4 regions of the Tritonibacter scottomollicae genome follow, and region 3 is predicted to be linked to each of the others. Evidence: riboswitches for the same ligand, from Rfam matches in the RefSeq annotation. Region 3 holds a riboswitch; each other region holds the start of a gene.

Region 1 (7,328 bases), on a different replicon from region 3:
CTTGATGCACGGTCATGCGCTTACGGTGGCGGCAAGCCCCTCGTTGCAAACCGTCCGCAACCTGATCGAGGAGGCCGACTGCGTGCTGGCATTTGGAACCGAGCTCGGCCCGACGGACTACGATATGTATGCCACCGGGACCTATCCCGACATGGCGTCCCTGCTCCGCATCGACATCTGCGCAGAACAGCTCGCCCGTCATCCGGCAGAGGCTACTACGGTGGGCGATGTGGGCCCTTGTTTGACGCAGCTTGCCAGCGCAATTCCAGCGCGCGTGCCCGGCGACGGCGCGGAGCGTGCCCACAAAACCCGTGCCGCAGCTTTGGCCGAAGTCGAGGCCCTTGCGCCAAGCTACGGTGCGCTTATTGGCCAAGTGGAGACACTCCGAGACGCCCTGCCCGGCTCCATTATGGTGGGGGATTCAACCCAAGCAATATATGCTGCCAATCTGGCCTATGATCATGATCGCCCTGGCGGTTGGTTCAATGGCGCCACCGGATTTGGCGCGCTGGGATACGCGATTCCCGCAGCCATCGGTGCGGCCCTGGCGGATCCCACTGCTCCAATCGTGGCGATGATGGGAGATGGTGGCGCGCAATTCACCCTTCCGGAACTTGGCGTGGCAAGCGATGAGAACCTGCCGATCCTCTTTGTTGTCTGGAACAACAATGCCTTTCTCGAGATCGCAAATGCTATGGAAGGTGCAGGCATCACCGCCACAGGTTGCCATCCGGGCGCACCGGACTTTGAGGCCGTCGCTGCGTCTTATCGCCTTGGTTTCAAGCGCACATCTCCAGACGACTTGCGTGATGCACTGACGCAGATCCTGCCGCTTGACGGCCCTCTGCTTCTGGAAATCGACATGCAGGGCCACTCTTCGCCAACCGATTGAGAACGTCTGCGGCGACCGCCTCGCGCCCAATGCGGCTTTCGCGCTCGGCTGTGAGCTGGCTGTTTCCCGCGTCATAAATCCCGTCGCGCCCAGCCCCTAGGCGCGACGGGGGATTCTTTTGACCGTCAGCAGGCTCAAATTTCGACAGAAACCTTGCCGATCGGGTTGGAGCAGCACGCCAAAATATAGCCGGCCTCGATGTCGTCATCCGAAATGCCGCCATTGTGGACCATGTGCACATCGCCAGCGGTTTTCTTCACTTTGCAGGTGCCGCAGACCCCGAATGTGCAGCCGGACGGAATGTTCAGCCCGTTGGCCCGTGCCGCAGCCAGAACCGTGTCCGTTTCCGCAACTTTGGCGGTCACCCCGGATGTTGCGAAGGTGATTTCTGCCGAGGTCTCGTCATCGAGAACAACATCATCGAGATCAGGCTGTTCGGCTTCATTCGCAACCGGCGCGTGGAAACTCTCCTGATGGTAGTTGTCCATATCGAAACCGAGACCGGCCAACGCATCCCGCACCGCCTGCATGAAAGGCTCCGGCCCGCAGCAATAGACCTCGCGCTCAAGATAATCCGGGGCCATCAGGCCCAGCATCAGCTGATTGAACACACCCTGATATCCGGTCCAGGGCCGATAGAGGTCCGGCTCTTCAACAACAAACTTCAGGTCCAGCTTTTCTGAGCGGCTCGCCATCTGCTCCAGTCGCTGACGGAATATGATCTCCGACGGGCGTTTGGCACAGTTCACAAACACGATGTCCAGATTATCGCCGTCATCCCACATATTGGTGGTCATCGACATCATCGGGGTGATGCCGGAGCCCGCAGAAATAAAGAGGAATTTCTTTGCTGAACTGTTTGCATTCGTAAACAGACCAGCGGGTCCGATCGCCTTGATCCGGCTGCCGGGGCGCAGGTTGTCGAGCATCCAGCGGGTGCCGATACTGTCCGCCTGGGCCTTGGCTGTGATCGTCACGTTGCGTGGCCGCGACGGCGACGAGGAGATTGTATATGTCCGGTGCAACGGACCACCCGGAACCGGGATTTCCAACGTCATGAACTGACCGGGATCAAAGTCGAACAACGCCCCGGATGGCGCCTTGAAGGTGAATGAGGCGGTGTTCTCCATCTCTGGAATGATGGAGACGCATTCCAGCATCTCAGTATCTTTCCAGATTGTGCGTTCACTGATTTTCGGCATGTTCTGTTACTCCGCCGCCAAGGTCTGAGGGGCGCAATTGCGCTTGAGGGTATCGAGGTACCACTGCACGAACTGCAGCACGCCGCTTTCCTGAACCTGGGAATAGGGACCGGGCTCGTAGGCAGGTGAATTGATGCCCATCTGATTGTACTCGACCACTTCGCGGTCTTCGTCGTTGGTTGCGATCCAGACCTCGGTCAGTCGGTTGAGGTCATAGTCCACCCCTTCAACAGCATCCTTATGGACCAGCCATTTGGTGGTGACTTCGGTTTCGGTCGCACTGATCGGAGTGACCCGGAACACAATGGAATGGTCCGACAGGAAGTGGTTCCAGGTGGTCGGGTAGTGGAACTTCAACAGCGATCCGGCATCGGCGAACGGCGCCCGCCCCAACCAGCGGCGCACTGCGGTCTTACCATCGAGCGTATAGCTCTCGGCGCCCTCTTTCAGCGGCATACGGGCCACGCGGAACTGACCATCAGCGTTCAGATAGAATTCCGCCGGCATCCCTGCCTGCTCGCAACGGTTGAAATGCGCCTGCAGAGTTGCGGGCGTTTCGCCGCCTTCGATACCGGTGATCGATGGATCATCCGGGAATGTCCGGCATAGCGACGGGTGGTTGCCGCCACAGTGATAACACTCACGGTTGTTTTCCCAGACCAGTTTCCAGTTGCCCTGCTCGATGATCGAGCTCTCATAGGCAACCTTGGCATTCGACAGGTCGTGCACCTCCAGGTAGGGGCGTGTGATCTCTGCAAAATGCTCAAAGTCCGGCGCCTCATCCGCAAGGCAAATGTAGACGAGCCCGGCAAGTTCACGACAGTGCACTGTCTTCAAACCGTGTTTGCTGGCATCAAAATCCGGTCCCATGTCTCGGGCCCACAGCAGGCGGCCATCCAGCTCATAGGTCCACTGGTGATAGGGACAGACCAGCTTTGGGTTGTTGCCCTTCTTCGCCTTGCAGATCACCGATCCCCGGTGACGGCAGGAGTTGTGAAACGCACGGATTACGTCGTCGGACCCGCGCACGATGATCACGTTGTACGTGCCAATCTGCTGCGTGACGTAGCTGCCTGATTTTTCCAGCTCGCAGGCAGGAATGGCAAACAGCCACTCCTTGTAGAAAATCTCCTGCAGATCGGTCTGGAACACATCAGCATTGTTGTAAAATGCCTGCGCCAGCCCGTGTCCCGGCTGGTGGTTTGCGATCAGCGCATTGATATTGCTGTTCATTTCCTGACTCCCCTGCCGCCTGCGTCCGACATGTGCGGCGCGACTGCGGTTGGTTGGTTGTTCGGACGGCACAGGGAACCCGTTAGGCCGCGGCGGAGGAAGCCGCGCCCTGCAAGATGCCCAAACCGCCGCCCGCGGTTGACGATATCTGTTGAGGCTGGTTTCCGGGCTCAGGAACTGACCAATTGGTCGGAGCGCAACGCCTTCCCGGGGTCCTCCACCCAGTGGCTGATGTCGCGCGCGCGGGTTCCATGACCGTTGCGGGGGCAGCGCCGGAGTTTCACCGGCTTCCCAAATTCTCCACACGGATCGCTCCGCGCAGCACCTCTTGAGACTGAGTTGTACCGAGATTCGAAAAACCAGATCCGCGAATTGCGACATTGTTTATTGAGTTCGAGACAAGCGCGACGCCCGCGCCACAATTCTTGCTCGGCGTCGTCCACACCGCCCCCCAAGACAGACATGACCGCAACGGAGCGCTCAATACGCGCCGATGCATTCGGCGTGGCGAACACGGGGGTCGCACAGGGATCTTCGATGGTCCTGACCGCATGCCGCAGATGGTAAGGGCGCGCCGCGTATCCATGCCGCACACGATGTCGGTGTTCAGAACATCGAGACGTGCTTTTGTCCGTTTTACCATCATCAAGTGGGCGCAAACGCTCCAATAAAAGCAACATATGCGATGGTTTGGCGAATTAAATGGTACGGCTTTCCGCATTCAAGCAGGAGTTCATTAATTCAATTCGACAAGTCTTTCTTTTGAAAACACGTTATCTTTGGGGATAACATTCAGGTGCGGTGCAAGGAGCAGTACGGCTTCAACCGCAACTTGTTGTTAGTAAAAGGTCAAAACATGTCAAAAATGAACGTACAAGACTACGCACTGATGTCGGGAGCGAAACCGGTTCTCCTGAACGTCCTGTCCATTGATGATGACGAAATTGATCGTATGCGACTGCTGAAGATCTGTCGCAAAGCCGGGCTCATGGTAGATTTTACCGAAGCTGCAAACCTGGCTGAAATGCGTGAATGCCTCGATGTGGACGCGTTCGATCTGGTCTTCATCGACCACGATCTGGGCATGGATACAGGCCTCGACGCGCTTGGCATCCTGCTGTCGCATGAAGATCAGGTCGGCGCGGTTCCGATCATGCTCACGTCCTCGGTCGACTACCATGTTGCAGTCGAAGCCATGCGTCGGGGGTGTGCCGACTATATCGTCAAGGACGAACTCACGGTTGATGCGCTGATAAAATCGGTGACATCGGCCATCGAACGACGTGCGCTTTACGGGGCGCTCACGGATGCGCGCGCGTCAGAGTCAGAGCTAAAGTCGATTTTTGAACGTTTCATGGTGAGCTGCGGGCCAGAAATGCGCGAGCTACTGCGCAGAAGCATGATGGGCGTGCGAGCGGTCAAGATGCAGGCGCGCAGCGATGATGCTATCGACCCGACGCTGCTCTCGAACCTGTCGATGTTTGAACGCGGTGCAAAGGATCTGGTAGCCTTTATGGACGATCTTGAAAGCGTCGTGGGTGAGGGTCGTCGCCTTACGGTCACCGAGTTGCGAAAACGCCTTCAGTAGGGGTACCCGCCCCGGCATACACATGAGTTAGGCGCAGCGGTTTTACTGTAGCGCAGGTTTGAATTCCTTATCCGGAGAGGTGACTATCGTGTCGCCAAGGTGGATCTCTATAAAGCTAAAAGTCGCGCTGGTAGTATGCCTTGTTTCTGGAGCGTCTTTCAGTGTCTTCTTCGCCATCAATTATCAAGACACCATTCAACGTATTCACGCTCACGCAGAAGAGCTGATACAGCGCAATCACGAAACACACACGCGCTACATCGTTGATACGCTGACAAAAATGCGCCAGGATTCGGAGATGATCGTTGGCTTCCCGCCAATTTCCGGGATCATCCGGACCCGCGAAGCGATCGACAACCGCGATCCGCTGGATGGGTCAACACTCGCCGATTGGCGCGCTCGGCTTGAAACGCTTTTCATCAGCATCATCGGCAATCGCAGTGGCTACAGTCAGATTCGGCTGATCCTGGCAGAAAACAACTGGTCTGAATTCGCCCGCGTAGATCAAGACAATGGAGATGTCCAAGTCGTTCCTCAAGACGACCTTCAGTCCAAGGGCGAAGAACCATATATTAAAGCTCTACAGGCCGATCCCACTTCAGACATTCTGTTTTCGAACGTTACCCGCAACCGGGAGCACCAAAGGGTATCAGGACCTCCGATGCTGCGGTCGATGAAACGCGTTGTTGACGAACACGGAAACCTGCTCGGGGCGATCGTGGTAAACGCAGATATTGCGAGTCTGCTTACTGTCCCTTCCAGCTCCGAAGACTTGGGACAAACCTTTTATTCAGTTGAAAATTCTGAAATCGCGGGCATTCCTGTCGCTGATGGCGACAGAAACTTCTACGCCAATATCGAAGACAAACCAGACACGATAAGTTTAGAGCAACTTGCCAGTTTTCCAGAACGTAGATTGGTTCACTTTAAAGATCAAATTGGCGTGTACATCAGCCGGGTCGACACCGGAAATGAAATGGTCCCGTTTACGTTCAGAATCGCAACCACGGTCGACCTGCATGACTTGTACTCTGCGGCACGGGATGAGCTTTGGCGGAACGTCGGCAACGCGCTCTGGCTGACCATCCTTGCCTCGGGTCTCGGGTACCTCTTCTCTGCAAAATTGCTCCGCCCCCTGCAAGTATTGCTGTCTGAGATCAACGAGAGCAGCCAGACCCTTCACCCACTGAGCAACAGGTACCGCGGCAACGATGAAATCTCCGACATAGCGCAGAATTTCACACGCCTGACCAATGACTTGATCCACGAAACACAGCGCCTCGACATGGTTCTGAGCAATATCTCTGAAGGCATCCTGACCTTATCCGAGGACGGGAGCATCGAAGATGCAAACCCCGCCGCCAGCCGTATCCTCGGCAACTCTGAACCGGAATTACGCGGCGCACGCTTCTTGGAACTTTTGGGTTTTGACGCAGAGGCTACGCAAGGGTTGCTAGAAGATGCTGCATATGCGCATGCCGCCGAGGAGGCTGGAATGCGCGAACTCACGATGACTCGATCGGATGGCTCCCGTATCGTGCTCAATCTGACATTGCAGCACGCCACATATGCAGGTGAGGGGCGGTTTATTGCCATGATTAGGGATGTAACGAGACGGGCGGCCGCCACAGAACGCTCAGAGGCGTTGATCGCGGCCTTGCAGAGATCCAACGCCGAACTCGATCAATTCGCCTATGTCGCTTCGCATGACCTGAAGGCCCCACTCAGGGTTATCAGCAACGCCGTGGTTTGGCTCGAAGAAGATCTGGAACCCTATTTGACGGATGACACGCGAGAGAGCATGAACCTGCTGAAAAGTCGCACCAGCAGAATGGAACGCTTGTTGAATGACCTGCTGCAACACTCAAGGATTGGCAGAGTCGCGGAACCAGAGACCAGAATACCCGGCAAGACCATGGCGGAAGAACTTCTGCAATTGCTTGAGGTGCCTGACGGCATGAGCATTTCTTTCTCCGATGGATTTCTTGACCTGCATATGCGGAAGTTTCCCTTGGAAACGATCTTCGTCAACCTCATCGGAAACGGTATCAAGCACCATGATCGCGATGTCGGGCAAATAACTGTCAATGTGGAGCAATGCGGGGCGGGTTGGCGTTTCCGCGTCGAAGATGACGGCCCAGGTATAGAACCCGTCTACCATCAGCGAATTTTCAAGGTGTTTCAGACCTTGAAATCCAGAGATCAGCTTGAAAGCAGCGGCATGGGCCTCGCATTTGTAAAAAAGTACATCGATGTAGCCGGCGGAGATATCAAAATACTATCTGATGGCGAACGCGGTACCATCTTCGAATTCTTCTGGCCGTTCGAAAAACCTCAACAGGATCAGGCAGCGTAGCTATGCAATCCCACCACTCCGACTCCCGTGACGTTCAGATTATTCTCGTCGAAGACG
Region 2 (7,328 bases), 1.9 Mb from region 3:
GCGCGAAGGCGAAATCCTTGATCTCTTTGCGCTCTGCCTCGCTCACCCGCTCCAGCCCGCGCTGGAACTTGTAGCCGATGTAATAGCCGTGGATCGCTTCGTCGCGAATGATCAGGCGGATCAGGTCCGCGGTATTGGTCAGACGCGCGCGGCTGGACCAGTGCATCGGCAGATAGAAGCCCGAATAGAACAGGAAACTCTCCAGGAACACGCTGGCGACCTTCTTGCGCAGCGGCGAGGCGGTGGCGTCATATTCATCAAGGATCAGCCGCGACTTCGCCTGCAGGTGCTCGTTCTCAGCCGACCAGCGGAAGGCCTCATCGACCTCGGTGGTCTGGCACAGGGTGGAAAACACAGAGGAGTAAGAGCGCGCATGCACCGCTTCCATGAAAGCGATGTTGCTCAGTACCGATTCCTCATGCGGAGTGATTGCATCCTGCATCAGGGTCGGCGCGCCAACCGCGTTCTGGATGGTGTCCAACAGGGTAAGGCCGGTGAAAACCCGGATGGTCAGGGTCTGCTCATCCGGGGTCAGCTGCGACCACGACTGAATGTCATTGGACAGCGGCACCTTCTCCGGCAGCCAGAAGTTCACTGTCAGGCGGTTCCAGATCTCCAGATCCTTGTCGTCCTGCAGACGGTTCCAATTGATCGCCTTGGGCACGGCACGGGGTTGGGTCATGTCTTTCATATACTCGATCTCAGCAGCTAGGGGCCGCGCCCCTTCATCTTTTTCAAAATACCTCGGGGGAGGCCACGTATGTGGCCGGGGGCAGAGCCCCCAATCCCAACCTCAGGTTACAGCGAACAGGACACGCAGCCCTCGACCTCGGTGCCTTCCAGCGCCTGCTGGCGCAGACGGATGTAGTAGATCGTCTTGATCCCTTTCTTCCACGCGTAGATCTGCGCGCGGTTGATGTCTCTGGTCGAGGCCTCCGCGGGGAAGAACAGGGTCAGCGACAGCCCCTGATCGACGTGCTGCGTTGCCGCCGCATAGGTGTCGATGATCGCCTCGGGGCCGATGTCATAGGCATCGCGGTAATACTCAAGGTTCTCGTTGGTCATATAGGGCGCGGGATAGTAGACGCGGCCGATCTTGCCTTCCTTGCGGATCTCGATCTTGGCGGTGATCGGGTGGATCGAGGAGGTGGCATAGTTGATATAGCTGATCGACCCGGTGGGCGGCACCGCCTGCAGGTTGCGGTTGTAAAGTCCGTGCTCCTTCACCTTGTCGCACAGGACGGACCAGTCCTCGCGGCTCGGCACATTGATGCCGGCGCCCTCGAACAGTTCGCGCACGCGGTCGGTCTCCGGCAGCCAGTCCCGGTCGACGTATTTGGCAAAGAAGCTGCCATCGGCATAGGTCGAGTCCTCAAAGCCCTTGAACCGTGTGCCTTTTTCTTGTGCCAGCGTGTTGGAGGCACTGAGAGCGTGAAATAACACGGTGCAGAAGTAGATATTGGTGAAGTCGATACCCTCAGCTGAGCCGTAATGGATGCGCTCGCGGGCGAGGTAGCCATGCAGGTTCATCTGGCCAAGACCGATGGCATGGCCTTCGTCATTGCCCTTGCGGATCGAGGGAACACTATCGATGGCGGACATTTCCGACACCGCATTCAATGCCCGGATCGCGGTGCCGACGGTGCTCGCCAGATCGCCGCCATCCATGGCGCGGGCGATGTTCATGGAGCCGAGATTGCAGGAAATATCGGTGCCCATCTGCGCGTAAGAGAGGTCATCGGTGAACTCGGACGCGGTGTTCACTTGCAGGATCTCGGAGCAGAGGTTGGACATCGAAATCCGACCGGCGATCGGGTTGGCCGAATTCACCGTGTCCTCAAACATGATGTAGGGGTAGCCGGATTCGAACTGGATCTCGGCAATGGTCTGGAAGAAGGCGCGGGCGTTGATCTTCTTCTTGCGGATCTGCGGGTTGTCCACCATCTCGTGATATTTCTCGGTGACCGAGATTTCCGAGAAGGCTTTGCCATACACCTTTTCCACGTCGTGGGGCGAGAACAGATACATGTCCTCGTTCTTCTTGGCGAGCTGGAAGGTGATGTCGGGAATGACCACGCCAAGGCTCAGTGTCTTGATGCGGATCTTCTCATCGGCGTTTTCGCGCTTGGTGTCGAGGAAACGCAGGATATCCGGGTGGTGGGCGTTCAGATAGACCGCACCTGCGCCCTGCCGTGCGCCCAGCTGGTTGGCGTAGGAGAAGCTGTCTTCCAGCAGTTTCATCACCGGGATCACCCCGGAAGACTGGTTCTCGATCCCCTTGATCGGGGCGCCATGCTCGCGAATGTTGGTCAGCATCAGGGCCACGCCACCGCCGCGTTTGCTGAGCTGCAGGGCGGAGTTGATGCCGCGCCCGATGCTTTCCATGTTGTCTTCCAGCCGCAACAGGAAGCAGGAGACGAACTCGCCCCGCGCCGTCTTGCCGGCATTCAGAAAGGTCGGCGTGGCAGGCTGGAACCGGCCGTCGATGATCTCGCCCATCAGCTGCATCGCCAGCGCTGCGTCACCCCGCGCCAGCGTCAGCGCATTCATCACCACCCGGTCCTCGTAACGCTCCAGATAGCGCTGCCCATCGCGGGTCTTCAGCGTGTAGGAGGTGTAGTATTTGAACGCCCCCAGAAAGCTCGGGAACCGGAATTTCTTGGCAAAGGCCGCGTCCCAGATCTGGTGGAGGAAACTGCGCTCGTATTGATCAAGCACAGCCGCTTCATAGAAGCCTTCCTTGACCAGATAGGACAGCTTTTCCTCCAGCGAATGAAAGAAAACGGTGTTCTGGTTCACATGCTGCAGGAAATACTGCCGTGCCGCCATGCGGTCGGCGTCAAACTGGATCTTCCCCTCATCATCATAGAGGTTCAGCATCGCGTTCAGGGCATGATAGTCGAGATCGGCGGTTACGCTTGCGTCAAGCATGTCTGGCTCTCCTGTGCTGCCCAGAACCGGGCAAGGCCCGCGCGGATGCGGGTAATGTCTGTTTCGGTTCCCGCCAGTTCAAAGCGGTAGAGAACGGGGACGCTGCACTTGCGTGCGATGACCTCACCGGCAAGGGCAAAGGTCGCACCAAAGTTGCGGTTGCCTCCCGCGATCACGCCCCGCAGGAGGGCGCGATTGCGTGTGTTGTTCAAAAGCCGAATGACCGGCTTGGGCACTGCGCCGCGCCCTTCGCCGTCGGCGAAGGTCGGAGACACCAGTACAAAGGGCGCGTCCAGCTCAGGCGGCGGCCCTGCCTGCGGCAGCCGCAGAGCCTCCAGCCCGAGGCGCTCCACCAATCGGGCCGTGTTGCCCGATCGTGAAGAGAAAAAGACGAGCCCGGCCATCCGATCAGCGCCGGATCAGGCCAGACGGCCGATCAGGTCGGGGCGAAACCCGGCCCAGTGCTCTTGTCCGGCGACAACCACAGGGGCCTGACGGTAACCAAGGCCCTGTACCATTTCCATTGCGGCAGCATCTTCGGTCAGATCGATCACGTCGAAAGAAATTCCCTTCGCCTCGAGTGCGCGGGTGGTGGCGGTGCATTGCACACAGGCGGGTTTGGAATAGACGGTGATGCTCATCAGCAAAGGGTCCCTCAGGTTTTGTCTGCTTGGACGAAAGGGGACACGGAACCCGGCGCCGAAACAGCACCGTGTCACGCGTCCGGGCCCTCCGCCGCGGTCGTCGTTGTCTGCTTTGGCAGGTCTCCTGGCTTCACGGCTCAAATGCCCAATCCCGCCTTCCCAATGCGTCTTGCGCATCAGTGGCCCAGGGTGGACTTGCCGCTTACAGTTGCGGGGGCAGCGTCGGTTTTTCACCGATTTCCCTCATTGCTTGCGAGTCGCCTCACAAGAACCAAAGCAACACGATATTGATGCAGATCCAGCAAATGGTCAATATATGGTGTATGGTTTCTTCAGGGAAGTTTTCCACAGAGGCATGTGGATAGCTGCGCGCTAGTCGTCTTGGTGCCGGTTTTGATCGTGTTGTGGGCGGCCGTCGAGCGCAGGAAGCCAGCTTTCACGCCGCTGCACCCATAGTTCATACTCTGGCGCAAACATGTCCGGCTTATCCAAGGCGCCAAGATGCACTTCTATCTCATCGCCGCTTTTGGCGAAAACGGAGGACCCACATGTAGGGCAGAAGTACCGCTCCTGATAGTGGCGCAGATCACCGCTGACGGTCACGTTTTGCTGCAAAAATACTGCGGCGCAGTAAAAGACCGCACCATGATGCTTGCGGCAGTCGAGACAGTGGCACATGCCAACGCGCATCGGCGGTCCGACTGCTGTGATCCGGACACTTCCACACAGGCAGCCCCCTGTCTCCGTCGTCATCTTGCGCCTCCACATCTCGCGTGCACGACAGTTTAGCATGTCACGTCGGTGTGATGAAAGGTTCTCATGGTGACAGGTTCGCTGGCGGCGGGCCGACGGGCCGGGCGGTGTTCCGTTCGGGAAAGCTCGGAGAACGCCATTTATTGTGCCGCCAGTACATCAGCCCGACGCTGTATGCACCGTCGCACCCTGGCAGAGCCCGTAAATCCCCTCCGGCGTTCTTGTCTCTTGCCGACGGCATCCCTCATCGCGAGGGTCTGGGCGCTGGCAGGTATGCAGGCGGATGTCGTCATGCCCAAGGCTGCGCAATTCAGCGCATTTGAACCTCCGGAAGACCTCCATGTTCAATTTTGGTTTAGAGAAACTCGGTACTAGGATATGCTCGGTTAGATGTTGCCCCCGGCATACTGCGGTAGGTGCTCTCCTGCACAAAGGGACAAACGCGTGAAACGACTGCAAGTGAACGAACTCTATGCCATATTGGATGCTATAGGCATGGCGGTAATCGTTTTGGAAGTCGGTGACGACCAGATCCCCCGATATATCGCGATCAACAAACGGTCGCGGGAAATCGCACAGCTTCCCGAAAGCGGCTGGTTCGGGAAATCCGCTTTGGAGATATTTGGCGGCTCCACTGGTGCACGTGCCCTTGCAGTGCAGCAGAATGTGGTGCGGACGGCCAAGGCCACGACATATGAGATAAATTTGCCTGCCGTTCTGGGGACGCAGTATATTCGTAACACGATGACCCCGGTTTTTGACGAAGTGGGGAAGCTTACTCATCTGGTGGGGTCCGTCGAAGACATCACCTCTGAACGTGAACGCGATGTTGCTTTGGAACTCACGCGGGTCGCCAAAGAGAAGGCGGAGCAAGCGAACAAGGCCAAGGAGAGATTTCTTGCCAATATGAGTCACGAAATCAGAACCCCAATGAATGGGATTCTGGGAATTTGTGAGTTGCTGCAAGAAACGGAGTTGGATCAGGAGCAGTCGCTCTTTGCGAATACAATTTTCAATTCTGCAAATGCATTGCTTAAGATCGTCAATGATGTTTTGGATTTTTCACAGATAAGATCTGAAAAAATCGAACTGCAGCCCGAATTGTTCTCACTTCGTAACTTAGTTGAAGACGTCGCGGTGCTCTTGTCGGCCAAGGCGGCATATAAGGGGTTGGACTTTCGGGTGAACTACTCCGAGGATGTGTCATCCATATTTTTTGGGGATGTCACCAAAATTCGGCAAGTGTTGCTGAACCTGATAGGAAACGCGATCAAGTTCACCGATGAGGGATATGTTTCGATCACGATTTCCGAGACCCCGCAGGCACTGACATGCCCGCTTTGCGTTGAGGTTTCGGACACGGGATGCGGAATTGAAGAGCGCAAACTTCATAGCATATTCTCTGCCTTTGAGCAGGCGGATGGTTCGCCAAAAACGCGCACGGAAGGCACGGGACTTGGGCTCGCGATTTCCAAAGCACTTGTCGAGCGCATGGGCGGCGAGATCACGGTCAAATCGAAGTTTGGCGAAGGGTCTACCTTTACAGTTCGGCTTGATTTGACGCCTGGGTCTTTGAGCGACGACGGGGCTCTCGCTGAAGAGGCAGCGGCCTCATCCGCTCTGCTTGCAGCAAAGACAAACACTGATCCGGTTGCCCTGGCAGAAGAGGCGCGGGAAGAGCTGCGCGGAATGAGAATACTCGTGGCTGAGGATAATAAGACAAATCAGCTGGTCGTGGAAAAAATGCTGAGGAACTCCGGTGCCGATCTCCATTTTTCGGAAAATGGCGCCTTGGCATTCGAGGCCTATCTTGCTGGCCAATACGATTTGATACTGATGGATCTTTCAATGCCTGTCATGGGCGGCTTGGAAACCGTTCAAAAAATCAGACAGCATGAAGACGCAACCGGGCAAACGAAGAGCAAGATTATCGCTCTGACGGCAAACGTTCAGAAAAGCGATGTCAAAGCCTGTAGCGAAATTGGAATGAATGGCTTCTTGTCGAAGCCGTTTAGAAAGCATGAGTTGCTCGCCTGCCTTCATGCCTTGGCGGAAGATGCTACTCTGATCTCGTGAGTGTCAAAGAGGGGGTGGAGCCGGCGCGGCGGAGTATCCCCACGTCCGCCGCGCCTCGCTCTTTTGTCATTCGCACCATGAAGCTTGCGACAGACGCAAGCGACGCCGCATCCGCATCGATCTTCTTCTCCAAACGTCCGGGGTACATCTTGCCCTGTGATGTCGCTCGATCACCGCAGGGACGGGACGGCGCGAGGATATAGATTGAGGTGTCTATACGGGCCTCAATGCGCTTTCCTGCGGGGCGATAGGCTGATCGAAAACCAAATGCCAACGCGCTGTTCGTCGCTCCAAATGCTGCCTCTGGGGCAGGGGGCGAAGAAGATCTGCGTGTGGCTGAGGTGGAAGAATGCCCCGTGACGAGGGGCGCGCCTGAAGGCTGATCGGGCTCGACATGTCAGGCGACGGTCTGTCAAATTTTAACGAATAGGCCAGCTCTCGAAACGGCGCGAACTGCTTTGATTGTGGCAAAAGTGACAGATTCTCACCCATCAAGCCCTGATTTTATGAAGATATTACCCTCACATCAGGAGACAATCCGAGGGGATCGGCGCTGAATTCACTACAATTTGTTTTGAATTGCAGTACGTTAGGTTCAATTTGTCCAAATTGTTAACCTTTTCGCCTGTAATCGCTGGCATTTCTGCGATCCTTAACGCCATCTGACCTGAGGTGTTAAGGTATGTTAAGACTGACACAATCAATCCACGTTTTGGTCCAAGGCCAACAGGGGCCAGCCATATTCCAGCCGCACGCCTGAACGAGTGTGAAGAGGTGGGAAAATGGAGTGGAACAATGAGACTGATGCTTGCGATGCTCGCTGCATGCCTGTCTATCGGTGTGTCCGAATCTGCTATGGCAATCGAACGTCGGGCCAGCAGCCTGCCGGGATGGGAAGCCGTGGGGCGGCTGAATATAGCCGGG
Region 3 (7,328 bases):
GTTTTACGACCCTGCCTATGCGGATCTGGCCTCTCCGGATTACGCCTGCGCCGTGGTGAAGGCCGTCGCCCAGGATCTGTCGCAAAACAGCGCCGCGATTTTGACCGATTGGCAAGAGGAGTACGCCGACAAGCTCCGCCACCCGGATGAGCGCTACCGCAGCGATGAAGAGGCGCATCAGGAGCTGTTCAAGGCGCTGAATACCGGGCTGGAAATCCTTGGCGATATGCGCATTGGTCGCCCGCTTGGCACATTTGACAACCCGCGCCCCAACCGCGCCGAGGTGCGCCGTTCTGGCCGCTCCCTGCGCCATGTGGAACTCCAGCTCGACAGCCTGCGCCAGCTGGCGCTGCTTCTGTCGGATGGGGACGCGGAGCTGTCGCAACATCTGACCCAAGTTTTCGACAAGGCCGACCGCCACGCTGCAAACCTCGCGGATGACCCGAGCTTTGCCGGGGTCAGTGATCCGCAGCGCCGCTTCCTGCTGGAGACACTGCAACAGGATGTGCGCGCGATCAAAGACATCGCGGCGTTGGACCTTGGCCCCCGACTGGGGGTGGAGGCCGGGTTCAACGCGCTGGATGGCGACTGACCAGACGCCCTCACGCCCCTTTTTCGATCACGGACAGGAGTTTTCAAATGCCCTCTCGACGCGGCTTCATTGCAGGCCTCATGGCCAGCAGCATGGCCCCTTCCGCCACCTGGGCCGACGCGGGCGCGCCCGCCTATCTGTCTGCGGGCAAGGACGAGTTGGGGCTGTTTGTGGTTGCGGGTCTGTCTGCGGCGGGCGAGGTGCTGTTTCGCCACTCCCTGCCCGACCGGGGCCATGCCGCCAGCGCGCATCCCACACGGCCAGAGGCGGTGGCCTTTGCCCGCCGTCCGGGCCGCTTTGCCGATGTGATCGACTGCCGCACCGGTGCCCAACTGGCGCGACTGGAGCCACCGAAGGGCCACCATTTCTATGGCCACGGCGTGTTCTCTCCGGAAGGAGAGGTAATGTACACCACTGAGAACGCTTATGAAAGCGGCGAAGGCATGATCGGGGTCTGGAACGCGCGCGATTACCGCCGCATCGGCCAGTTTCGCTCCGGCGGCATCGGCCCGCATGAAATGCGTTTGCGCCGTGACGCCCCCGGCCTTGTGGTGGCCAATGGCGGCATCGAGACCCACCCGGATTCGGGCCGCGCCAAACTGAACATCCCGTTCATGCGCCCCAACCTCAGCTATCTGAGCCTGTCGGGCGAGATACAGGAACAGATGGAACTGCCCGCTGATCTGCACAAGAACTCCATCCGCCATATCGCCGTGCGCAGCGATGGCACCGTGGGCTTTGCGATGCAGTGGCAGGGCGATCTGGGCGCCGATGTGCCCATTGTCGGCCTGCATTTCCCCGGCGAAACGCCCCGACTGATGGGGGAGGACGACCCGCGCCTGCGCAATCTCAGTGGCTATGGCGGCTCCATTGCATTTTCCGGGGATGAGACGCAGGTCGCAGTGACCTCGCCGCGTGGCGGTGTGGTGCAAGTGATGGACTGTGCCAGCGGCGCGCTGCTGGCAGAACACGCGCTGGCAGACGTCTGCGGCCTGGCCACCACCCGCGCGGGCTTTCTCGCGAGCACCGGCACCGGCGCCGTGGCCCGTATCGGCACGCAGGTCGAAACTCTCGCCACCGCCCCCCTGGCCTGGGACAACCATCTGATCCCGCTGGTTTGAGCGCACGAAGGGCGACCCCCGACCTCGGGTGGGGGTGAAGCCCCCTCCCGTGGGGGAGGTCGGGGGCTGCCCGGCCCTTGTCCGGGCGAACCTCAATCCAAATGCGAAGCGAAAGCCCTTTGTGCATTTGCGCGAAGGGCTTTCGCTTTACACCCTCGACACATCACAACGAAATCCGTACGTGACAAAACGCGCGCCATTCGCTATACCTGACCACGAAAAGGAAAGCCAATGGACGCAAGCGACCGCCAAAACGAAATCCTCTCCCTGCTCACAGCGCAGGATCGTGTCGAGGTCGAAGACCTCGCGCGCCGCTTTGGTGTGTCTTTGCAGACCGTGCGCACCGACCTGCGCGACCTGTCGGCGCGTGGCCAACTCAGCCGGGTGCATGGTGGCGCGGTGCGCATCGCCTCTGCCGCCAATCGCGGCTACGGGGAACGGCGCAGCCTGAATGCCGCCGGCAAACGCGCCATGGCGGTGCTGGCTGCCGATGTGATCCCGGAGAATTGCTCCATCGCGCTGAATATAGGCACCTCCACCGAACAGGTGGCACGCGCACTCTCTGGCCATGCCGGGCTCACCCTCCTGTCCAACAATATCAATATTATCAATATGATGATGGACAAGGAAACACGCGATCTGATCCTTGTCGGCGGCTCTATCCGCCAAAGCGATGGCGCCATTGTCGGCGAAGAGGCGGTGGCCTTCATCAACCGCTACAAGGTCGACTATGCCGTGATCGGTGCCTCTGCCCTCGATGCGGACGGTGCCATCCTCGACCATGACGCCCGCGAAGTTTCCGTCGCCCGCGCCATCCTGCAAAACGCTCGCACCCGCATCCTGATCTGCGACGGCAGTAAATTCGACCGCTCCGCTCCGGTGCGCATCTGCGCGCTGGCGGAGCTGGATATTGTCATCACCGACCGCCCCGTACCGCCGGAATTCGCCGAGGCCGCAGCCGCCTCCGGCACCCGAATCCTCATTGCGGACGGCAACCCGGAAACCGAAAGCAGCGAAAATGACTGATACAGCTCACACCTCCGACATCACCGATCTTTTTGTCATTGGCGGCGGCATCAACGGCTGCGGCATCGCCCGCGACGCCGCCGGTCGTGGCCTGTCGGTCGCATTGGCAGAGAAGAACGATCTCGCCTCCGCCACCTCCTCGGCCTCCACCAAACTGTTCCACGGGGGCTTGCGCTATCTGGAGTATTTCGAGTTTCGGCTGGTGCAGGAAGCGCTGATCGAACGCGAGGTGCTGCTACGCGCCATGCCGCATATCTCCTGGCCGATGCGCTTTGTGCTGCCCTTCCACAAGGACATGCGGTTCGATAACACCACGCCGACATCCAAGCTGCTGACCACTTTCATGCCGTGGATGAAGGGCCGCCGCCCGGCCTGGCTGATCCGCTTGGGTCTGTTCATGTATGACACGCTTGGCAAACGCGGCATCCTGCCCGGCACCTCAACCGTTGATCTGACCACGGATGAGGCAGGCAAGCCCCTGAACTCAAAGTTCAAAAAGGCGTTTGAGTATTCCGACTGCTGGGTCGAGGACGCCCGGCTCGTGGTGCTCAACGCCCGTGATGCCGAGACCCGAGGGGCGGAAATCCTGACCCGCACCGAAGTGGTCAACGCCACCCGCCACGCCGACCACTGGGAGATCCGTCTGAAGGATCTCGCCACCGGCGAAGAGACCACGCGCCGCGCCAAGATGCTCGTGAACGCGGGCGGTCCCTGGGTGGCGGATGTGCTGCGTCAAAAGCTGGGCCAAAACAGCCGAGAGAGCGTGCGACTGGTGCGCGGCAGCCATATCGTCGTGCCGAAACTCTACGATCACGGGCGCTGCTATTTCTTCCAGGGTCAGGACGGTCGCATCATTTTCGCCATCCCCTACGAGGAGGATTTCACCCTCATCGGCACCACTGATGCGGACCATCCCGACCCAGAGACCAAGCCGGTCTGCACCGAGGAAGAACAGGACTATCTGGTTGATTTTGCGTCGAACTACTTCGAAAAACCCGTTTCCCGCGATCAGATCGTCTGGACCTATTCCGGCGTGCGACCGCTCTATGACGACGGCGCCAGCTCCGCCTCCGCCGCAACGCGCGAATATGTGCTGACCCTGGATCAGACGCAGGCGCCGCTCTTGAACGTGTTTGGCGGCAAGATCACCACCTACCGCAAACTGGCCGAGGCCGCACTGGCCAAGATCGGCGAGGCCTTTCCCGACCTCTCCGACAATTGGACCGCCGGCGTGCCGCTGCCCGGCGGCGACTTCCCGGTGGAGGATGTGGCAAAGCTGCGCGACAGGCTCGCCCGCGACTACCCGTTCCTGACGCCCTATGCCGTGCGCCGCCTGCTGCGCGCCTATGGCACCGAGGCCTGGGACCTACTGTCCGACGCCAAGGAAGAGGCTGATCTGGGCCAAAGCTTTGGCGCGACGATCACCGCCCGGGAACTCGATTGGGCGATCACCCGTGAGTGGGTGCGCTCGGGCGAGGATTATCTCTGGCGGCGCACGAAACTGGGCCTGCGCTTGAACGAGGCAGAGCGCGCCGCCGTCGATACCTATATCCGCGACAGAGCCGCACAACTGGCGGCCTGACAGGTCTACCCCTGATGCCCCCTGTTGCGCGCGCCCCAGATTTATGCGCGCGCAACTCTTGCAACGCGCATAAAAAGTATCAGCAAGACTGCCCCGTTGTTTCGCGCACGAAACAATAGGTCAGCTCCCCTGACCTGCACAGCAGAACCAAAGGTCGCAACAACCCCTTCATCTTTTTCCAAATACCTCGGAGCGCGAGGCAGAGCCTCGCATCCCAAGACCAGCCACAAGGCCCGACGCTTCAGAATTCCACACCCTTCTGCGCCTTGATCCCGGCGCGGAACGGATGCTTCACCTGCGTCATCTCGGTCACCAGATCGGCGATCTCGATCAGCTCTTCCTTGGCGTTGCGCCCAGTCAGCACCACATGAGTCATCGGCGGCTTGTGCTCCACCAGGAACTCCAGAACCTCCTGCAAATCCAGATACTCGTAGCGCAGCGCGATGTTGATCTCGTCGAGCAGCACCATGGTGTTGCGCTCGTCCAGGATCATCTCCTTTGCCTTCTCCCAACCGGCGCGAGCGGCAGCGATATCGCGGGCCTTGTCCTGTGTTTCCCAGGTGAAGCCCTCGCCCATGGCGTAGAATTGGCACAGGTCGGCGAAATTCTCCTCGATCAACGTGCGCTCGCCGGTCTGCCAGGCGCCCTTGATGAACTGCACCACCGCCGAGGGCATGCCATGGGCGATGCAGCGCATCACCATGCCGAATCCCGAGGAGGATTTTCCCTTGCCGGGGCCGGTGTGGACGATAATCAGGCCTTTTTCGCCATCCTTCGTTTTCATCATCCGGTCGCGGGCGGCCTTCTTCTTCGCCATTTTGGAGGCGTGGCGCGCCGCTTCCTCCTCAGAGATGTCGTTTTCGGTCTTTGCGGTGGTCTCGTCGCTCACGGGGGTCACTCCTGCTGTCTGACCCCATGTCTTGACAAAGAGTGCCGCCATGGCGCAAGGGAATTTCGTTGGTTCCCGAAGATGACACCCTTCGGGCGAAGAGGGAATGTGACATGGGCGTCCCGCGCGCCCTCAAGCACAGCCGCCCCCGCGACCGTGACCGGAGAGGTCTCCCGACGCCACTGGCGCATACCCCGATGGGGTCGCACCGGGAAGGCGGGATGACCGTCAGGGCAGATCCGCCCTGGCATCCGCAAGCCGGGAGACCTGCCAACACGCGTTTTGAACCGGCGGACGGGGTGTTCCGCGACCGGTCGAGGGCTTGCCGTCACTCCATGGCGTCGGTGCCCCTTGCTGGCCCGGCCCCGCTTCCGCCCAGAAGGAGGAGACAAGGCCGCATGGGAGACACCCCGAGCCAGAGCCCGGAGCCGGTTGTCCTGACCGTTTGCACCACCTGCCGTCCCGAAGGCGCCGACCCGGAGGCCATCCGCCCGGGACGCATCCTTGCGGATCGCCTTGCAGGCGCCCCCCTGCCCGAGGGCGTCACCGTGCGCGGCGTCGAATGCCTCTCCGCCTGCAGCCGCAGCTGCACGCTGCATCTCTCCGGCGGGCCGGAGCGTTGGAGCTATATCTACGGCGATCTCGACCCCGACACCCATCTGGACGACATCCTCGCAGGCGCTGCCGCCTATGCCGCCACCGACACCGGATTTGTGCCCTGGCGCGAACGCCCCGTGGTGTTCCGCAAGCAGTCGATCGCCCGCATTCCGCCGGTCTCCATGCCCGGGGTCGAGCTGTCCCCGGCGGCGGCATCAAACGCCTCGTCCGAGGGCTCCGACGCCCCCACAGAAATGCCCCCTGCCGCACTGGCGCAGGACTGACCTTGAAAGGCCGACCATGAGCACATTGAACAAGATCCCCGTTACCGTCATCACCGGCTTTCTCGGCGCCGGCAAGACCACGCTGATCCGTCACCTGATGCAGAACCCGCAAGGCAAGCGCCTCGCCGTGGTGGTGAATGAATTTGGCACTGCCGGTGTCGATGGCGACATCCTGAAATCCTGCGCCGACGAGAGCTGCCCGGCGGAGAACATCATGGAACTGGCCAATGGCTGCATCTGCTGCACCGTGGCCGATGATTTCATCCCCACTATCGAGAGCCTCATGGCGCTGCCGGAACCGCCCGAGCATATCGTCATTGAAACCTCCGGTCTGGCGCTGCCGAAGCCGCTCTTGAAGGCCTTCGACTGGCCCGCCATCCGCTCGCGCATCACGGTGGACGGGGTGATCACCCTGGCCGATGCCGAGGCCGTCGCCAAAGGCCAGTTTGCCCCCGATCTGGACGCCGTGCAGGCCCAGCGCGAGGCGGACGAGAGCCTGGATCACGAAACACCTCTGTCCGAGGTTTTTGAGGACCAGATCTCCTGCGCCGATATCGTGCTCTTGTCCAAGGCGGATCTGGCCGGCGAGGCGGGCGTCGAGAAGGCCCGCGCGGTGATCGAAGCCGAGGCCCCGCGCAAGCTGCCGATCCTGCCGATGACCGAAGGTGTGATCGATCCCCGCGTGATCCTTGGCCTTGGCGCTGCCGCCGAAGACGATCTCGACGCGCGCCCAAGCCACCATGACGGCCACCACGATCATGAACATGACGATTTTGAGTCCATCGTGGTCGAAATGGGCGAAGTATCCGATCCCGAAGCGCTGCAAACTCGCATCATCGAGATGGCCCGCGCCCGCAACATCCTGCGCGTCAAGGGCTATGTGGCCGTGGAAGGAAAACCGATGCGCATGCTGGTACAGGCCGTGGGCGAACGCCTGCGCGCTCAATACGACCAACCCTGGGGCACGCAGCCGCGCAAGACCCAGCTGGTGGTAATCGCCGAGCATGATAACATCGACACAGCAGGCATCCACGCCGATCTCGGGGCCTGAGTTTCAACACCAAGGGCGCTGACCTCTCGCCATGAGGTCCCGCCCGGCGGACACGCCGGGCAGCGCCCGACCCTCCCCCCGGGAGGGCGCTTCGCACCCACACAGGGTCGGACGCTGCCCTCTCCGATTTGAACGAAGCGGACCAACCTCATGCACGTCGTCTTCCGCGAAAGCCACGGGCTCGGA
Region 4 (7,328 bases), 590 kb from region 3:
GCGGGACGCTGGGACAGAAGCCCCGCCTGACCCAGCCAGAATGCCCCCGCGCAGACCGAACAGGCCAGCGCCCCCTGCGCGTGCTGTTGCACGGCCCAGGCGACCAGCGGATGATCGGGCACGGGCCGTGTGCCTTCGATGGAGGGGGCGAATACGAAAGCCGCCACTGGCGCCTGCGGGAGCGCGTCCGGTGCAAGAACGCGCACATCCAGCGGTGTGCATGTGGGATCCAGTCTTGGAACCAGCGCAAAGAGATCCTGCAGCCCCCAAAGCGCCGCGCGCTGCGCACCCGGCGCGTCCAGCAGGATGATCGGTAGGTTTGGCGTATTTTGCATGATGTTCGGCATATGCGCCAAGTGCAGTGGTAGTCAACCTGCGCCAATCTCGCCGGGACAGATCAGACAAAGGAGTATGACCATGCCAAGGACGGCACTGATCCTAGTGGATATCCAGAACGATTATTTCCCCGGTGGCGACTGGGAGCTGCACAAGATGGACCCGGCCAGCGCCAATGCGGCGCGCCTGCTGGCGGCGGCACGGGTGAACGGTGACCCTGTGGTGCACATCCGACACGAGAACCCGTCGTCCGAGGCGCCGTTTTTCCGTCCTGGCACGCCGGGCGCTGAAATCCATGCCTCAGTTGCGCCCATCGAGGGCGAGAGGGTGCTGACCAAGCACCGGCCCAACAGCTTTTATGAGACGGGTCTGCTGGAGCTGCTCCGCGACGCCGGGGTGGAGGCCGCTACCCTCTGCGGTGCGATGAGCCAGATGTGCATCGACGCCACCGCCCGCGCTGCGGCGGATCTGGGGTTTGCTGTGACCGTGGTCGAGGATGCCTGCGCCGCCCGCGCCATGGAGTTTGGCGGTGTCACGGTCCCGGCTGAACAGATGCATGCCGCGTTCATGGCCCCCTTGGCGATGAGCTACGCGACGGTCACGCAGACCGCCGCCCATCTCGCATAGGGCGAGCAGACCACGGCTGCCCGTCCAGCCCCGCGAAATCTACGCCGAAGCCTTCGCGGGGCTGATCTCATTCCTCAAACGGGTCCCATTCGTCCTCGACCTCGGGCAGGGCCTCGGCCTGCACTTCGGCCTCCAGCTCCTCGGGGGTGCGGATCTTGGTGATCTTGGCGCTGGGAAAATTCTTCAGAACCGCCTGCACCAGCGGATGGGCCGAGGCCTCCTTGCGCAGGGCGTTTTCGGCTGCATCCCGCAGCTCCGCAATGGTCGGCGCGTCACCGTCCGAGGCGATGGAGACCACCCAGCGGCTGCCGGTCCAGTTCTGCAGCGCCGTGCCTAGGCGGGCTGCCAGATCTTGCGGAGCCTTCGCAGCAGGGGTGAATTCGATCCGCCCGGGTTGGTAGGACACCAGCCGCACGCCGCCTTCGACCTCGACAAGCAGTTTCACGTCGCGGTGTTTGCGGATCAGCTCGATCACATGTTCAAAACTCGGATACCGCGCCAATGCACTGTCGAGGCGCGGGGCCACTGCGGCGGCCTGCCCGCCACCTGCCGACATCGTATGCCCGCCATTGGGTCCACCGCCGGGGGCGCCCTGCGGCGGGGCGGAGGCGTAAGCCGGAGCCCCGCCCCCCCCGCCCGCTGCAGGCGACCCCATGCCCTGCATGGGGTGTCCGCCGCCTGGACCCGGCGGCGGAGGCGGCGGTGTATCCTGCAGCTTGCGCACGAGTTCTTCGGGCGAGGGCAGGTCGGCGACATGGGTCAGGCGGATGATCGCCATCTCTGCCGCCATCATCGCATTGGGTGCGGCGGCGACTTCTTCCAGCGCCTTCAAGAGCATCTGCCACATGCGCGTCAGTACCCGCATCGGCAGGCGGCTGGCCATGTCCTGACCTCGCGACCGCTCATCCGGGCTGATGGTTGGATCGTCGGCGGCATCGGGCGTGATCTTCACCACCGAAACCCAATGGGTGATCTCGGCCAGATCGCGGAGCACCGCCATCGGGTCGGCGCCCTCGGCATATTGCCCGGACAGCTCCGTCAGTGCCGCCGCCGCGTCGCCGCGCAGGATCATGTCCATCAGATCCAGCACCCGGCCCCGGTCGGCCAGCCCCAGCATCGCCCGGACCTGTTCCGCCGTCGTCTCACCCGCACCATGGCTGATCGCCTGATCCAGCAGGGAGGTCGCATCGCGGGCCGAGCCTTCGGCGGCGCGGGTGATCAGCGCCAGCGCATCCTCGGCGATTTCGGCACTCTCGGCCCCGGCGATCTTGCGCAGCAGCGCGATCATCACCTCCGGCTCGATCCGGCGCAGGTCAAACCGCTGACAGCGCGACAGCACCGTCACCGGCACCTTGCGGATCTCGGTGGTGGCAAAGATGAATTTCACATGCGCCGGTGGTTCCTCCAGCGTCTTCAACAGCGCGTTGAAGGCGGAGGTCGACAGCATGTGCACCTCATCGATGATGTAGATCTTGTAGCGGGCCGAGGCGGCGCGATAGGCGACGCTGTCGATAATCTCGCGGATGTCGCCAACCCCGGTGCGCGAGGCGGCGTCCATCTCCATCACGTCCACATGGCGCCCCTCCATGATCGCCAGGCAATGCTCGCATTTGCCGCAAGGCTCCGTGGTGGGGCCGCCGGTACCGTCCTCGCCGATGCAGTTCATGCCTTTGGCGATGATCCGCGCGGTGGTGGTTTTGCCGGTGCCGCGAATGCCGGTCATGATGAAGGCCTGAGCGATGCGATCCGCGGCAAAGGCGTTCTTCAGCGTGCGCACCATGGCGTCCTGACCAACCAGATCGGCAAAGGTCTCGGGCCGGTACTTGCGTGCCAGAACCTGATATTGTCCGCCTTGCGGGGCGGGGGCGGTCTCGGGGCTATGCTCGCTCATGAGGGCCTTTCGGATGGTCTTTGAGGGGCGCTGCCCGGATTCGTGGACGGCGCCGAAATGATCCCGTGCAAACTAAGCGGCACCGCGCGCTTCGTCCACCGCTGTTGCGCGGCCTGCGTGTTTCAAGGCGCACACTGAGCAGGGTGAATCCGGCCGCGTGCAAAAAAGGCTACCGATCAGCTGCTTGCCGAGGCTATGGTATCTTGTACTGTATCGCGGGTTTAGGGTCGCGCCTCCCGGGGGGGAGATTAAATGGTGAGTGCTTCTGAACTGCAGCCGCACCCGGCTGCGCAACCTCTTGTGCTTCATGCGCTGTCGATTGGTGACGGCATTCTTGCGCTCAGCCAGGCACCTGGGGCAGGGGGCGATTACGCTGGTGATCTTCGACTGATCGGAGAATGGAAACCCTCGATCGTAATCTCGATGACCACCCGCGTGGAGCACGTCATCCTGGGGGTCGAGAATATCGGCAGCGATCTTCAGGGGCTCGGCAGTCGTTGGTTCCACTTGCCTGTGGATGATTTTCAAACCCCTGGCGATGACATGCAGGATCGCTGGGCCGATGTCAGCGCGTTGGCGCGTCAGGCGATGTCGGGTGGCGGTCGAGTGCTGGTGCATTGCAGGGGCGGCTGCGGGCGCTCCGGTATGGTTGCCCTGCGATTGATGATCGAGAGCGGGGAGCGCCCGGATGCAGCATTGGCACGATTGCGGGCGCAGCGCCCCTGCGCTGTGGAAACCGATGCGCAGTTGATCTGGGCCCAAGGGCCGCGCAGCGCCCCCTAGTCGCGCGATGGCAGCTGTAGCTGATCGGCAGGGCTGGATGTTCGCGTGGAGCGGCAGGCGCTCTGGCCGGGTCGCGGGAGGTTACATCGGTACAATGGTTTCGGCGCGTGTCAGGCTGAGGGGCCGGGCTTCACCAAAGGCGCGCGGCACCTCTGCCGCACTGCGGGCCGGCAGATCGGCCATGTCCGGCGACAGCATGGCATCGGCAAACCGGTCCAGTGTTTCGGTCTCGGTGCTCGCCGAGACATCACAGAACACCCGGATGCGATCATGACTGGCGGCGAACCGCGCCGGACAGGCTTTTTCACAGCCGTCGAGCTGGCTATCGCCCGAAATCTCAAAATCGTCACGGGTGACGGCTCGTGCGCGGTCAAGCGCTCCGGCAAGGGCGCGCAACATACGCTCTGCCGCCGGGCAGGGGCGGCCCAGATGCATACAGGTTGTCGCCACAAAATCATGTGTCTGTTCGGGATTTTCCATCAAAGTGCCCTCCGCACAAAGTATCATGTCGGGGCGGTGCGGCAGGAGAGACCGTTGGCAGCGGGGATGCAGTGAACCTGCGGTGTGCCATCAGACCTCATCCAGGACACCCCGCCCGGTTTCAGGTTCTTTCGGTGATGGCAGGTCTCCTGACTTGCGGGTCGCTGCGTGCCGGTCCTTCCCGGTCCAACTGGCCGCCTTGGCCTCTGGAACCAGTGGTCACACCGGGTTGCTCGCCGCTTACAGTTGCGGGGGCAGTCATGGACTTGGGTCTGGGTCTGTTGCCCATCGCCTCACCATGTTCCCTTTTCATTCCAAACAGCCAAAGCGGGCCAGTTGGAAACCATCACCAATATGGGTAGCGAGCTGCCCGCCGAGTCGTCAACGATGTTATCGCTGCAGCTGCATAATACTCGCACGCAGGCGGGCGAGAGATACGGCGGGGTCTTCTAAACACAAAACCCCGCCAATGGCGGGGCTTCGTGAAGTGAGAGGTTGGACATCGACCCAAGCGGGGCTCGTTGTGGCTGCTTCCTTCCGGACCTGACCAGGTTGGCGAGGCGCTTGCCCGCGCCAACCCCTCGAATCCCGATATAGGGAAATGATGGAATGATGACAACCCGGCGCCGTGGGATTCCTGGTAGCTCTGCCGTGTCCGTTCAGAGATCCAGGGTCAGCGACAGGAAGCCGCTTTCCATCGCCGTGGCACTGGCGGCGACGTGGTCCGGCAACTCGTAGAGGAAACTGCGTGCGCCGGGGCCGGTGATGGCGACCGCCTGCACCCCTAGGTCAGGACGGAGCTGCCAGGGGTAGGGAAGTGTTGCCAGCGGGTCCTTTTGCACTGCACCGGTCACATAGGCCGTGACCGCATCCCGGATCATCATCGGCGCAAGTTGCAAGGTCGGAGCGTCCCCCAGCATGCGAAAGTTGCCCCCGCCACTGCTGCGATAGCTGTTGTAGGCAACGGCAAACAGTTGGTCCTGTCGCAGGGGCGACCCATTCCAGCGCAGGTTTCGGACACGTCCCGGCGCATCGCTGACCGGTCGCCCATCCGCATCAAAACGCGCGGGGGCGGTTGGGTCGATCTCATACTCCAGCCCAAAAATCACATCGAAATTATGCCCCGCACGATCCGGGTTGGCCAGCAGGGTCCCTGGCATATCCGGGGTGAGCTGATTGAACAGCCCGGCCGACATTTCCAGCCAGTCCGTCAGCTGGGCACCGCTGACAATCACGCAGCGCAGCTCGTTCGGGTAGATATAAATGTCGGCGACATGGCGTCGGGACACCTTGCCAGCTGGTACATGCGTATAGTTAAGCGGCCCGGCCCGCCCGCCGAACTTTGCCGGCGCCACAGCGGAAAGAAGCGGCAGCCCAGCATGCGGTGAAGCTGCGAGAAGTGGGCGAACCGCAGCGGCCTGCGCTTGTGCCGTCAACGCCAGAGCCCGATCCTCTCCAAAGAAGGTGAAGTAGGAATGATGCGGCTTTGACAAGGTGCCAACCGGGGTTGCCATATCGGCGCGGGTACGGGTGTGCGCCGTGGCAAGGCCTGCGACCATCTCTGGCGCTTCGGGCACGAGCGGCTGCAGACCTTTTGACGAACGGGTGCTCACCGCGCGCAGGTCACAGGTCGCATGCTGCACCTGCCAGCCGTCCGCGGTCTGCTCCAGAAACAGATCCACCACGCCGAGGTGAGAGCCGCTGGAGCCGGGCATCACAACAGGCACGCCCAATCCGTCCTCGGAACCATTGGCCGAAGGCAGCAGCAGATGCGTGTGCCCGCCGACCGCAGCATCGAGGCCTGGCAAGTGTGAGAGCGGGCGCAGGGCGTTCTCCATACCGCGCGCGGCCTGGGCTGCCGCAAGCCCGGTATGCGCCAAGGCGATCACCACGTCAGCGCCCGCTGAACGAAGCGTTGCAATGGCGGTGCGGGCGCTGTCGACCATATCGTCGATGCGCACACGCCCCGCGAGGTGGTCGGCATCCCACAACAGGGTTTGCGGTGGCAGGACGGAGAACAGGCCGACGCGCACCTCGGGCGCATCCGCCGCAGCGCCCGGAATACGGCGCGACAGGATCAGGTGCGGTTCCACATGCAATGCAACGTCAGGCGCGCAGGGGTGTACGTTGCTGCAAATCGCAGGGCACGGCAGCGCGCGCAATGCGCGGTTCAGCGTGTCCAGGCCAAAATTGAACTCGTGATTTCCCAGTCCGACTGCATCATAGCGCAGTATACCAAATGCGTGGATGGCAGGCGGAGGTGCGTCGGGGTTTGCGGCATCAGTTTCCGCCAGTGGTGAGCCCTGAAGCCAATCGCCATTGTCGACAAGCAAGTCGATGCCGCCTTCTGCCGCCACTTCGGCACGCGCCTGGGCGATCAGACTTCCAGTCCGGCTCAGACCGATGCCCGGATGAGGGGTGTCCGCATAATAATCATGGCCAAGGAGGTGACTGTGTACATCAGACGTCGCAAGCAGTCGGAGGCGCGCTGGCACCTCTGTCACGTCTTCATCGGCCCCATTCGTCCCTGTGGGGCCTTGGTCGGATCCAGTCATCATGCGCCATTCATCGCCAGTCGTCGGCACCGTTTGCCACCATGTCCGGGGCGTTCCGGGGCTTCTCGAATTAGTTAACGTCGAGAAGAGCAGGCTTAAGCGTTGCGCGGAACCCTCACGTCGCGCTTTTTTCGAGTTTTTGTGAAGCGTGGCATTTTTGCTTGAGTCGCTTCGGGGAATGCGGCATCGCCTGTGTAAAACACCGTGTTATCGCCGTTGCCTCGTATCGAGGCAGGGCGCGAGAACCCGGTGTGACATGCAAACAGCGAGGCAGGTATGAAACGGGCAGAGCAAGTCACATTCGGCGGTAGCGGCCTGGATCGCGCAGCCCATCTGCGGACCGTTCCCGAAGAGCTGGATCGGATATGGTCGACAGCGGAGGCGTTGGTTATGCTCTTGTGGCGGGGCAAGCCGCTTTGTCTGCATGATACCGGACAGGATCATGCGGCGGGGTTAGCGTTTCTGCCGACCAGCCACCCGCTGGTGGCGCAGCGGCGGGCGGAGGCGCTCTTTCTCGGGCGCGGTGCGCAGGCCGCGGGGTATTTTGCGCTCGATCTGGGAGAGTGGGAGCCGGAAGAAACCGACTTGTCTACGCTTGATACGTTTCTCGATCCCAGCGAACAGCGTCACCCTGATCTGCCATCGACCCATGTTTT

What was found. A riboswitch is a leader RNA that binds a small molecule or an ion and turns the genes downstream of it on or off. The one in region 3 is predicted to bind cobalamin.
Positions count from the first base shown of each region.
Region 1: linked by a shared signal. The riboswitch ahead of R1T40_RS00635 (aromatic ring-hydroxylating oxygenase subunit alpha) and the one ahead of R1T40_RS10565 (DUF1636 domain-containing protein) in region 3 are both predicted to bind cobalamin.
Region 2: linked by a shared signal. The riboswitch ahead of nrdH (glutaredoxin-like protein NrdH) and the one ahead of R1T40_RS10565 (DUF1636 domain-containing protein) in region 3 are both predicted to bind cobalamin.
Region 4: linked by a shared signal. The riboswitch ahead of R1T40_RS13310 (hypothetical protein) and the one ahead of R1T40_RS10565 (DUF1636 domain-containing protein) in region 3 are both predicted to bind cobalamin.

Region 1 covers NZ_CP136702.1:150,860-158,187, reverse strand. The annotation lists gene R1T40_RS00645 (5-guanidino-2-oxopentanoate decarboxylase) at 1-892, shown strand, start outside; gene R1T40_RS00640 (hybrid-cluster NAD(P)-dependent oxidoreductase) at 1,027-2,094, opposite strand; gene R1T40_RS00635 (aromatic ring-hydroxylating oxygenase subunit alpha) at 2,101-3,327, opposite strand; cobalamin riboswitch at 3,466-3,671, opposite strand; gene R1T40_RS00630 (response regulator) at 4,184-4,915, shown strand; gene R1T40_RS00625 (sensor histidine kinase) at 4,995-7,271, shown strand; gene R1T40_RS00620 (response regulator) at 7,274-7,328, shown strand, end outside.
Region 2 covers NZ_CP136704.1:219,079-226,406, forward strand. The annotation lists gene nrdF (class 1b ribonucleoside-diphosphate reductase subunit beta) at 1-691, opposite strand, end outside; gene nrdE (class 1b ribonucleoside-diphosphate reductase subunit alpha) at 799-2,931, opposite strand; gene nrdI (class Ib ribonucleoside-diphosphate reductase assembly flavoprotein NrdI) at 2,913-3,335, opposite strand; gene nrdH (glutaredoxin-like protein NrdH) at 3,351-3,572, opposite strand; cobalamin riboswitch at 3,673-3,865, opposite strand; gene R1T40_RS01740 (GFA family protein) at 3,948-4,328, opposite strand; gene R1T40_RS01745 (PAS domain-containing sensor histidine kinase) at 4,773-6,404, shown strand; gene R1T40_RS01750 (trypsin-like serine peptidase) at 7,200-7,328, shown strand, end outside.
Region 3 covers NZ_CP136704.1:2,070,608-2,077,935, forward strand. The annotation lists gene R1T40_RS10540 (imelysin family protein) at 1-592, shown strand, start outside; gene R1T40_RS10545 (DUF1513 domain-containing protein) at 640-1,713, shown strand; gene R1T40_RS10550 (DeoR/GlpR family DNA-binding transcription regulator) at 1,945-2,739, shown strand; gene glpD (glycerol-3-phosphate dehydrogenase) at 2,732-4,321, shown strand; gene cobO (cob(I)yrinic acid a,c-diamide adenosyltransferase) at 4,563-5,210, opposite strand; cobalamin riboswitch at 5,263-5,499, shown strand; gene R1T40_RS10565 (DUF1636 domain-containing protein) at 5,609-6,091, shown strand; gene cobW (cobalamin biosynthesis protein CobW) at 6,108-7,142, shown strand; gene cobN (cobaltochelatase subunit CobN) at 7,293-7,328, shown strand, end outside.
Region 4 covers NZ_CP136704.1:2,663,686-2,671,013, reverse strand. The annotation lists gene R1T40_RS13330 (GlxA family transcriptional regulator) at 1-335, opposite strand, end outside; gene R1T40_RS13325 (cysteine hydrolase family protein) at 418-963, shown strand; gene R1T40_RS13320 (DNA polymerase III subunit gamma/tau) at 1,031-2,854, opposite strand; gene R1T40_RS13315 (protein-tyrosine phosphatase family protein) at 3,107-3,637, shown strand; gene R1T40_RS13310 (hypothetical protein) at 3,719-4,117, opposite strand; cobalamin riboswitch at 4,240-4,480, opposite strand; RNA gene ffs (signal recognition particle sRNA small type) at 4,603-4,701, opposite strand; gene R1T40_RS13300 (5'-nucleotidase C-terminal domain-containing protein) at 4,777-6,675, opposite strand; gene nudC (NAD(+) diphosphatase) at 6,949-7,328, shown strand, end outside.